2 regions of the Streptomyces sp. CNZ301 genome follow, and region 1 is predicted to be linked to the other one. Evidence: riboswitches for the same ligand, from Rfam matches in the RefSeq annotation. Region 1 holds a riboswitch; the other holds the start of a gene.

Region 1 (4,405 bases):
CGACCTGGCCCAGATGACGCTCATGAGCGACGGCGCCACCGTCTACGAATGCTCCTCGCCCGACGAAGTGGTCGACCTGCTGCAGGGCGGACAGGGCGTGTTCGGAATCGCCGTCGGCGTGGTGTGGAAGGACGTCGAAGGAGCCCTGGCGCAGCTGCACGGCGAGCATGTCGATACGGGCGAGACCATCGTCGGCGACCACCCGGGGGACGAACTGGCACGGCGGCGCAACCGCGCGGGCTGAGGAATGTCGGTGCCATGCGGCACCATCGACCAATGTGAGAAGCGCGCCGACGATCCTTCATCTGGACATGGACGCCTTCTACGCTGCCGTCGAGCAGGCCTCCAAGCCCAGCCTCCGCGGGAAACCCGTCATCGTCGGGGGGCTCGGGCCGCGCGGCGTCGTCGCCACGGCCTCGTACGAAGCGCGGATCTTCGGTGTCCATTCGGCCATGCCCATGGGCCAGGCCCGTCGTCTGTGCCCGAACGCCGCCTATCTCGCGCCCCGCTTCAGCCTCTACAGGGATGTCAGCGAGGCCGTCATGGAGATCCTCGGCGGGCTGTCGCCGCTGGTGGAGCCCCTCAGCCTCGATGAGGCATTCGTGGATCTGGAGGCCGGGGACGCGCTCGGCGAGAGCCCGGAATCCTCGGACGTGCGGGCAGTCGGCCGGCGGCTGCGGCAGAAGATCACCGAGACGACAGGCCTCAGCGGCTCGGTCGGGCTGGCGGGCTCGAAGATGCTCGCCAAGATCGGGTCGGAGCTGGCCAAGCCCGATGGGCTCGTCGCCATCGAGCCGGGGACCGAACGTGAACTGCTGGCTCCGATGCCCGTGCGCACCCTCCCGGGCGTGGGGCCGGCCACCGCGGGGGTCCTGCGGCGGGCGGGGATCACCACTGTCGGCGACACCACGGAGGCCGGCGAGGCGGAGCTGCTGAGACTTCTGGGCAGGGCCCACGGCACTTCGCTCTATGCGATGGCGAACGGCTGGGACGACCGGCCGGTGATCGCGGAACGTGACGCGAAATCCGTGTCCGTGGAGGACACGTTCGACGTCGACCTCACCGACAGGGCGCTCGTACAGGCCCACCTCGCACGTCTCGCCGAACGCTGCGCCGAGCGGCTGCGAGCGGCCGGAAGGTCCGGTCGCACAGTAGTGATCAAGGTCCGCAGCTACGACTTCTCGACCCTGACGCGCTCGGAGACGCTGCGTGGCCCCACGGACGACACGGGTGTGGTGCGCGAGGCCGCGGCCAGGCTGCTCGACACGGTCGACACGACCTCCGGCGTGCGTCTGCTCGGCGTCGGCGTCAGCGGACTGGCCGACTTCACGCAGGAGGATCTGTTCGCGCAGGCACAGTCCGATGCGGACGCCGCAGCGGTGGCGGAGGAGGCGACGGGCGGCCGCACGGGGGAGGGACACGGGGAGGTGGCCGCGCCCGAGGCGCCGGAGGAGCCTTCCCGCCGGCGCTGGATTCCTGGCCGGGATGTGAGGCACGCGGAACGCGGTCACGGCTGGGTTCAGGGCAGCGGTCTGGGCCGGGTCACCGTGAGGTTCGAGGAACCGGGCTCCGCGCCCGGCCGGGTGTGCACGTACCTCGTCGACGATCCGGCTCTGGAGCCGGCCGAACCGCCGCCGCTCGCGGCGATGGCGCGGCGGATACAGGCGGGGGGATTGGGCCGTACGGGGGAACCGACTCAGCTTTCGGTCCCCGCTATCCACCCGAAGTCCCTGTCGGGCGGCGGCGAGGACGGCATCGTCGGCGGGCCCGACGACGCCGGTGAGGACGGCGCGGGTCCTGCGGACTCGGCCGAGGGCGGCACGTCCAGTCCGTAGTGGAGGTAGAGCTGGAGCTCCTGGCGGGGCGAGAGGTGCCTGCCCACGCCGAGCACGGGCGTGCTGCGCACCAGGGCCTTCTCGAACGGGACGTGGAGGACGCCGCCGACCAGCTCACTCGGTTCCAGCGGCACAAGAGCCTCGCGCCGGAAGAAGCCCGTGCGCACGGCGGCCCACTCCGGCTCGCCCGTCGCGTCGTCGAGGTAGACCTCCCCGACCGTTCCGATCTTGCAGCCGCTGCTGTCGAGCGCTCTGCGCCCGATAAGGCTCCGTGGATCGATGTCGTTCTGCACGGTCCCTCCAAGTCGTCGTCAGGGGCACCGGGTGCGTCACGGGACGAGGCCGGTCCTGGGTCGGGTGGTCTGGCGAACCCCTCCTCGGCCCTGCCGTACTGCCGTGCAACGGCGTGCTGCGGGGGCGCCGAGGACGCCGGGAGCCGGTCGTACAAGCCGTATTACCACCCAAAGGCACATTTCAGTGGTTGGCCACCCGAGTGCACCTCCGGGTCCTGGAGGAGGAACCGCTGGTAGTCTCGTAAGCGGCTGTGGACCCCGAGCGGGAGAGTCCCCCGGCGTCAGCCGGGGGCGCCGAAGGAGCAACTCCTCCCCGGAATCTCTCAGGCTCACGTACCGCGCGGGCGAGGTCACTCTGGAAAGCAGGGCGGGCCGAGCAGTGCCTGGGCTCCTCCTCACCGACGGTGAAAGCCGGGTCCCCGCTCAGCCGGAGCGGGCCGGTGAAACTCTCAGGTTGAGATGACAGAGGGGGAGGCCGTCCGGGCACCAGCGCCGTGGTGTCCCCGTAGGTCACAGTGACCAGGAGGCCCCCGCAGATGACCGCCAACCGCATCCCGCTCGCCGATCTGGAACGCGGAACTCCTTTCGAACGACGCCACATCGGCCCCGACGCCGGTGCCCAGGCCAAGATGCTCGCCCAGGTCGGCTACGGCTCCCTCGACGAGCTGACCGCCGCCGCCGTCCCCGACGTGATCAAGAGCGAAGAGGCCCTGGACCTGCCGGCGGGCCGCACCGAGGCCGAAGTGATCGCGGAGCTGCGGGAGTTCGCCGCGCGCAACCAGGTGCTCCCCTCCATGATCGGCCTCGGCTACTACGGGACATTCACGCCGTCGGTCGTCTTGCGCAACGTCATGGAGAACCCCGCCTGGTACACCGCGTACACGCCGTATCAGCCGGAGATCTCGCAGGGCCGCCTCGAAGCCCTGCTCAACTTCCAGACCATGGTGGCCGACCTGACCGGTCTGCCGACCTCCGGAGCGTCCCTCCTCGACGAGCCCACGGCGGCGGCGGAGGCCATGGCGCTCTCCCGTCGGGTCGGCAAGGTCAAGCAGGGCGTCTTCCTCGTGGACGCCGACTGCCTGCCGCAGACCATCGCCGTGATCCGCACCCGCGCCGAACCGACCGGAGTCGAGGTCGTCGTCGCGGATCTGAGCGACGGAATCCCGGCGGAAGTGTCGGAGAAGGGCGTCTTCGGGCTGCTGCTGCAATACCCGGGAGCCTCCGGCGCGGTTCGTGACCACCGTGCCGTCATCGACCAGGCGCACGAAGTCGGTGCGGTGGTGACCGTCGCCGCCGACCTGCTCGCTCTCACGCTGCTGAGCTCGCCGGGGTCGCTCGGCGCCGACATCGCAGTCGGCTCCAGCCAGCGCTTCGGCGTTCCCATGGGCTTCGGAGGACCGCACGCCGGCTACATGTCGGTGCGCGACAAGTACGCGCGCAGTCTGCCCGGCCGCCTCGTCGGCGTCTCCAAAGACGCGGACGGACACCAGGCCTTTCGCCTCGCCCTCCAGACCCGTGAGCAGCACATCCGCAGGGAGAAGGCCACCAGCAACATCTGCACCGCCCAGGTGCTGCTCGCCGTGATGTCCGGGATGTATGCGGTGCACCACGGGCCGGAGGGTCTGGCCGGCATCGCCCGCCGCACGCACCGGTACGCCACGCTGCTCGCCGAGGGGCTGCGTGGGGGCGGAGTCGAGATCGTGCACGGCAGCTACTTCGACACGGTCACGGCGCGTGTTCCCGGACGCGCGGCGGAGATCGTCGCCCGTGCGCGGGAGGCGGGCGTGAACCTGCGCGAGACGGACGCGGACCACGTCGGCATGGCGTGCGACGAGACCACGGACCGGGTCCAGCTGAGGGCCGTCTGGTCCGCGTTCGGCGTCGAGGCGGACGTGGAGGAACTGGACGGCCGCGTTCAGGAGGACGCGCTCCCCGGGGCGCTGCTGCGCACCGACGACTACCTGACCCACCCCGTCTTCCACGAGTACCGCTCGGAGACGGCGATGCTGCGATACCTGCGCAGGCTCGCCGACCGCGACTACGCGCTGGACCGCGGGATGATCCCGCTCGGCTCGTGCACCATGAAACTCAACGCCACCACCGAGATGGAGGCCGTCACCTGGCCCGAGTTCGCCGGGCTGCATCCCTTCGCTCCGGCCGACCAGGCGGAGGGCTACCTCGCGCTGATCCGTCAGCTGGAGGACCAGCTCGCGGAGATCACCGGTTACGACAGGATCTCCCTGCAGCCCAACGCCGGCTCCCAGGGCGAGCTCGCCG
Region 2 (4,405 bases), 2.4 Mb from region 1:
GCCAGGACGCGCTGCTCCTCCGCCAGTCCGGGCCGCGCCACCACATCCACCACTTCCAACTCGAAGCCGTCAGGCAGCCGTGCCCCGGCCAAGGCGCGCAGATTCGACTCGGCAGCGCTGGACCGCTCCGACTGGCCGGACACATACAGGCGGAAGGCGTAGCTTCTCGTCACCCGTCCGCCCTTCCCGGCCGCCCGGAATGCCGAAGTACCCCTGCCCGGTCACCACGACCCGCGCCGCGGGTCCTGCCTCCCCGCTCTCCCGTGACATCCATCCAGGCACCTGCCTTTACCAGTCCGGGGAGCACCCGGGAGCTTCACCAGAAAGACACGACGCACGGCCCGTACCCGAGGCATACGTGCAGGCGCCTGCCGAGCCCGGTCAGCATCCGCCCTCCTCCCGCCATGACGCCGGCGGAGACGGGAACCGCCCGTCGGCGGCTGCCCTGTCCCGACAACATCGCACGGCACGCCACCGGGCGCGAGCAGGGAGCGGCCATGCCGGTAATGCGCGCCGGGTCGGCGCCTCCGGCCCCGCGCGGCCACTCCTCCGGCGCCTGCGCCGGACTCGTGCCTCCGGCGCGGGAGCGCGGCTATTCGAAGGCGATGCCCGCGAGAGCGCCCGCTGCCCGGCGGTCCAGGAGGACCACCGACTCGCAACCTCGCGGCAGCCGCCCCGCCTCCGCGTTCGCGATCAGCCGCCGGACCGCCCGGCGGTGGCGCAGGAAGGCGTAGCCGGAGACGGTGCGCCCGCGCTCGGCCTGGCCGCGCAGCGCCGTCGCGGGCGGTACGTCCAGCAGGACGAGGTGGAGGGCGCGGCCGCGCCGCAGGGCGTCCCGGCCGAGCCAGTTGCGCACCCACACCTGGCTGCCGCAGTCGTGCACGACGACGCTCGCACCGGAGGAGAGCGCCCGCCGCAGCCCCGCGTAGTGCGCGATGCGGGCGAGGGGCCGGTACGTCGCATAGGGCAGCCAGCGCGGCAGCGCGGCCGCCCAACGCTCGCGCACGTCCTGGGAGTCGACGCGGCGGACGGCGTCCTGGAGGCCGAGGACGCGCTGGATCAGCGTCGACTTGCCGCTGCCGGGAAGGCCGGAGACCACGACGCGGTCTCCCGCGGGATACCGCAGCGTGCACCGGGCGGCCGTACCGCGGAGGTCGACGGAGGCGGCCGGAGGGAGTGAGGCCGCAGGGACTGCGGCGGCAGCAGTCCTGACGGCCGCAGGATCGTCTTCCGGCACCGCCGCTGGGACGGGTGCCGCCGCCTGAGCCGGAACCGCCGCCGGGGCCGGAGCGTCGGCGGCGTCTCTGGACTGGCCGGGGAGCGAGTACCCCCAGCCGGTCACGGTCGCGTACGCACTGCGCAGGCTGCCCACCTGATCGCCCCTCCCCGGAGAAGACCGCCGTCCCGGCGGCTCGTCTCAGAGAGTGTCAAGGAACGGTAATGCGCAGCAAGGCGGCCTCCCCGCCCGGTGGGGCACGCACCGTCGACGGTGCTGCGCCGCCGTGCCATGATGAGCGGGCCAGCCAACTGCATACCGGCCGTTTGAATCCACGCGGGAGAGTTCCCGGCCGTGCACGGAGCGCGGTCCCGCCGGGGCGCCGAAGGAGCAAGTCCTCCCTTGAATCTCTCAGGCACCGATACCGCGCAGGACGAGGCAGATCTGAAAAGCGGGCCGCCCACGGGCGGCTCCACCCACGGTGCAAGCCGCCGCCCGTACACGAGGGCTCGTGGCGAACCTCTCAGGTTCCGATGACAGATGGGGAGGACATCCGCGTCACCGAGTCACGGGAGCCTGACATGAGCGACACCGACAGCGGGACCACCGGCAGCGGTCCCCGCACCACCGCCCTCGACGCGGTACACCGCGCGCTCGGCGCGACGATGACCGACTTCGCCGGCTGGGACATGCCCCTGCGCTACGGCAGCGAGCGGGACGAGCACGTCGCCGTGCGCTCACGTGCGGGCCTCTTCGACCTCTCGCACATGGGCGAGATCACCGTCACCGGGCAGCAGGCGGGCGAACTGCTGGACTACGCCCTGGTGGGCAACCTCTCCCGGCTCGCCGTCGGACGCGCCCGCTACACCATGCTGTGCGACGCCTCGGGCGGCATCCTCGACGACCTGATCGTCTACCGCACCGGCGAGGAGACGTACATGGTCGTCGCCAACGCCTCGAACGCGCAGACCGTGCTGGACGCGCTGCGTGAACGCAGCGCCGGCTTCGGCGCCGAGGTGCGCGACGACCGGGACACCTACGCGCTGATCGCCGTGCAGGGCCCGGAGGCCGCCGCCATTCTCAAGGGCCTCACGGACGCCGACCTGGAGGGGCTGAGGTACTACGCGGGGCTGCCCGGCACCGTCGCCGGCCGGGACGCGCTGATCGCCCGTACGGGATACACCGGCGAGGACGGCTTCGAACTGTTCGTCTCCCCCGCCGACGCAGTCGCCGTCTGGGAGGCGCTCACCGAGGCGGGCGCGCCCGCAGGTCTCGTGCCCTGCGGGCTGAGCTGCCGTGACACGCTGCGCCTCGAGGCGGGGATGCCGCTGTACGGGCACGAACTGACCACCCGGACAACGCCGTTCGACGCGGGCATGGGCAGGATCGTGAAGTTCGAGAAGACCACCAACGACGGTGCCTTCGTCGGGCGCGAGCCGCTGGAGGCCGCCGCGGCCCGGGCGGAGACGGCGCCGCCGCGCAAGCTCGTCGGTCTCATCGCGGAAGGCCGCCGCGTGCCGCGTGCCGGGTACGAGGTCGTCTCCGCCGCGGACGGTTCGGTGATCGGCGAGGTGACCTCGGGGGCACCGTCGCCCACTCTCGGCAGGCCCATCGCCATCGCGTACGTCGACCCGGCATACGCGGAGCCCGGCACCGAGGGTGTCGCGGTGGACATCCGCGGCAGCCACGAGCCGTACGAGGTCGTCGCTCTCCCCTTCTACAAGCGGCAACGCTGACAAGGACGTCGGCGGCAGGACCCGGACCCGCTTCGGTCGCCGGACCGCGCGTGCCCCGCGCCGTTCGACGTGTCCTGCGTCCCACTGACCAAGACTGATTCCCTCCGTCCCCCTCTCATCCAGGAGAATCGCACCATGAGCAACCCGCAGCAGCTGCGCTACAGCAAGGAGCACGAGTGGCTGTCGGACGCCGACGACGGCGTCTCGACCGTCGGCATCACGGCGCACGCCGCCGACGCGCTCGGCGATGTCGTCTTCGTCCAGCTTCCCGAGGCCGGGGACACGGTCACCGCGGGCGAGCCCTGCGGCGAACTGGAGTCGACCAAGTCGGTCAGCGACCTCTACGCGCCGGTCTCCGGTGAGATCACCGAGATCAACCAGGATGTCGTCGACGACCCGGCGCTGGTCAACTCCGCCCCGTTCGAGGGCGGCTGGCTGTTCAAGGTGCGTGTCACGGGCGAGCCGGCCGGCCTGCTGACGGCCGACGAGTACGCCTCGTTCGCCGCCGGAAGCTGACGCCGGGCCGGCGAGGGCCGGCCTTCACACCCGGAGCCGCGACGAGCGGCCCCCTACGACCGAGCAGCACCGACTGAACGCCGTATGTCCGCCAATGTGCCCGACCGGCCTGCCACCAGGGATGGTTCCATGTCGCTTCTGAACAGTTCTCTCCACGAGGTGGACCCGGACGTCGCCGCCGCCGTCGACGCCGAACTCCACCGTCAGCAGTCCACCCTCGAGATGATCGCGTCGGAGAACTTCGCGCCCGTCGCCTCGCTGGAGGCCCAGGGCTCCGTCCTCACCAACAAGTACGCGGAGGGCTATCCGGGGCGTCGCTACTACGGCGGCTGCGAACACGTCGACGTCATCGAGAACATCGCACGCGAGCGCATCAAGACCCTCTTCGGGGCCGAGGCCGCGAACGTACAGCCGCACTCGGGCGCTTCCGCGAACGCCGCGGCGATGTTCGCGCTGCTGAAGCCGGGCGACACGATCATGGGCCTGGACCTGGCGCACGGCGGTCACCTCACGCACGGCATGAAGATCAACTTCTCCGGCAAGCTGTACAACGTCGTCGCCTACCGCGTCGACGAGAAGACCAGCCAGGTCGACATGGAGGAGGTCGCGCGGCTCGCGCGCGAGCACCGTCCGCAGATGATCATCGCGGGCTGGTCCGCGTACCCGCGGCAGCTGGACTTCGCCGCCTTCCGCCGGATCGCGGACGAGGTCGGCGCGCTGCTCATGGTCGACATGGCGCACTTCGCGGGCCTGGTGGCGGCCGGGCTGCACCCCTCCCCGGTGCCGTACGCCGACGTGGTGACCACGACCACGCACAAGACGCTCGGCGGCCCGCGCGGCGGCGTGATCCTCTCCAAGAAGGAGCACGCCAAGAAGATCAACTCGGCGGTCTTCCCCGGCCAGCAGGGCGGCCCGCTCGAGCACGTCATCGCGGCCA

The links. A riboswitch is a leader RNA that binds a small molecule or an ion and turns the genes downstream of it on or off. The one in region 1 is predicted to bind glycine.
Region 2: it holds a riboswitch for glycine, as region 1 does, so the genes downstream of both, gcvT (glycine cleavage system aminomethyltransferase GcvT) here and gcvP (aminomethyl-transferring glycine dehydrogenase) in region 1, are expected to answer to the same signal.

The regions. Positions count from the first base shown of each region.
Region 1 covers NZ_SHLG01000001.1:236,367-240,771, reverse strand. The annotation lists gene EV375_RS01105 (MerR family transcriptional regulator) at 1-244, shown strand, start outside; gene EV375_RS01100 (DNA polymerase IV) at 279-1,835, shown strand; partial or broken gene EV375_RS29490 (PRC-barrel domain-containing protein) at 1,979-2,128, opposite strand; glycine riboswitch at 2,382-2,477, shown strand; glycine riboswitch at 2,478-2,604, shown strand; gene gcvP (aminomethyl-transferring glycine dehydrogenase) at 2,665-4,405, shown strand, end outside.
Region 2 covers NZ_SHLG01000001.1:2,611,443-2,615,847, forward strand. The annotation lists gene EV375_RS11185 (circadian clock KaiB family protein) at 1-173, opposite strand, end outside; gene EV375_RS11190 (AAA family ATPase) at 593-1,237, opposite strand; glycine riboswitch at 1,544-1,653, shown strand; gene gcvT (glycine cleavage system aminomethyltransferase GcvT) at 1,798-2,952, shown strand; gene gcvH (glycine cleavage system protein GcvH) at 3,088-3,468, shown strand; gene EV375_RS11205 (serine hydroxymethyltransferase) at 3,598-4,405, shown strand, end outside.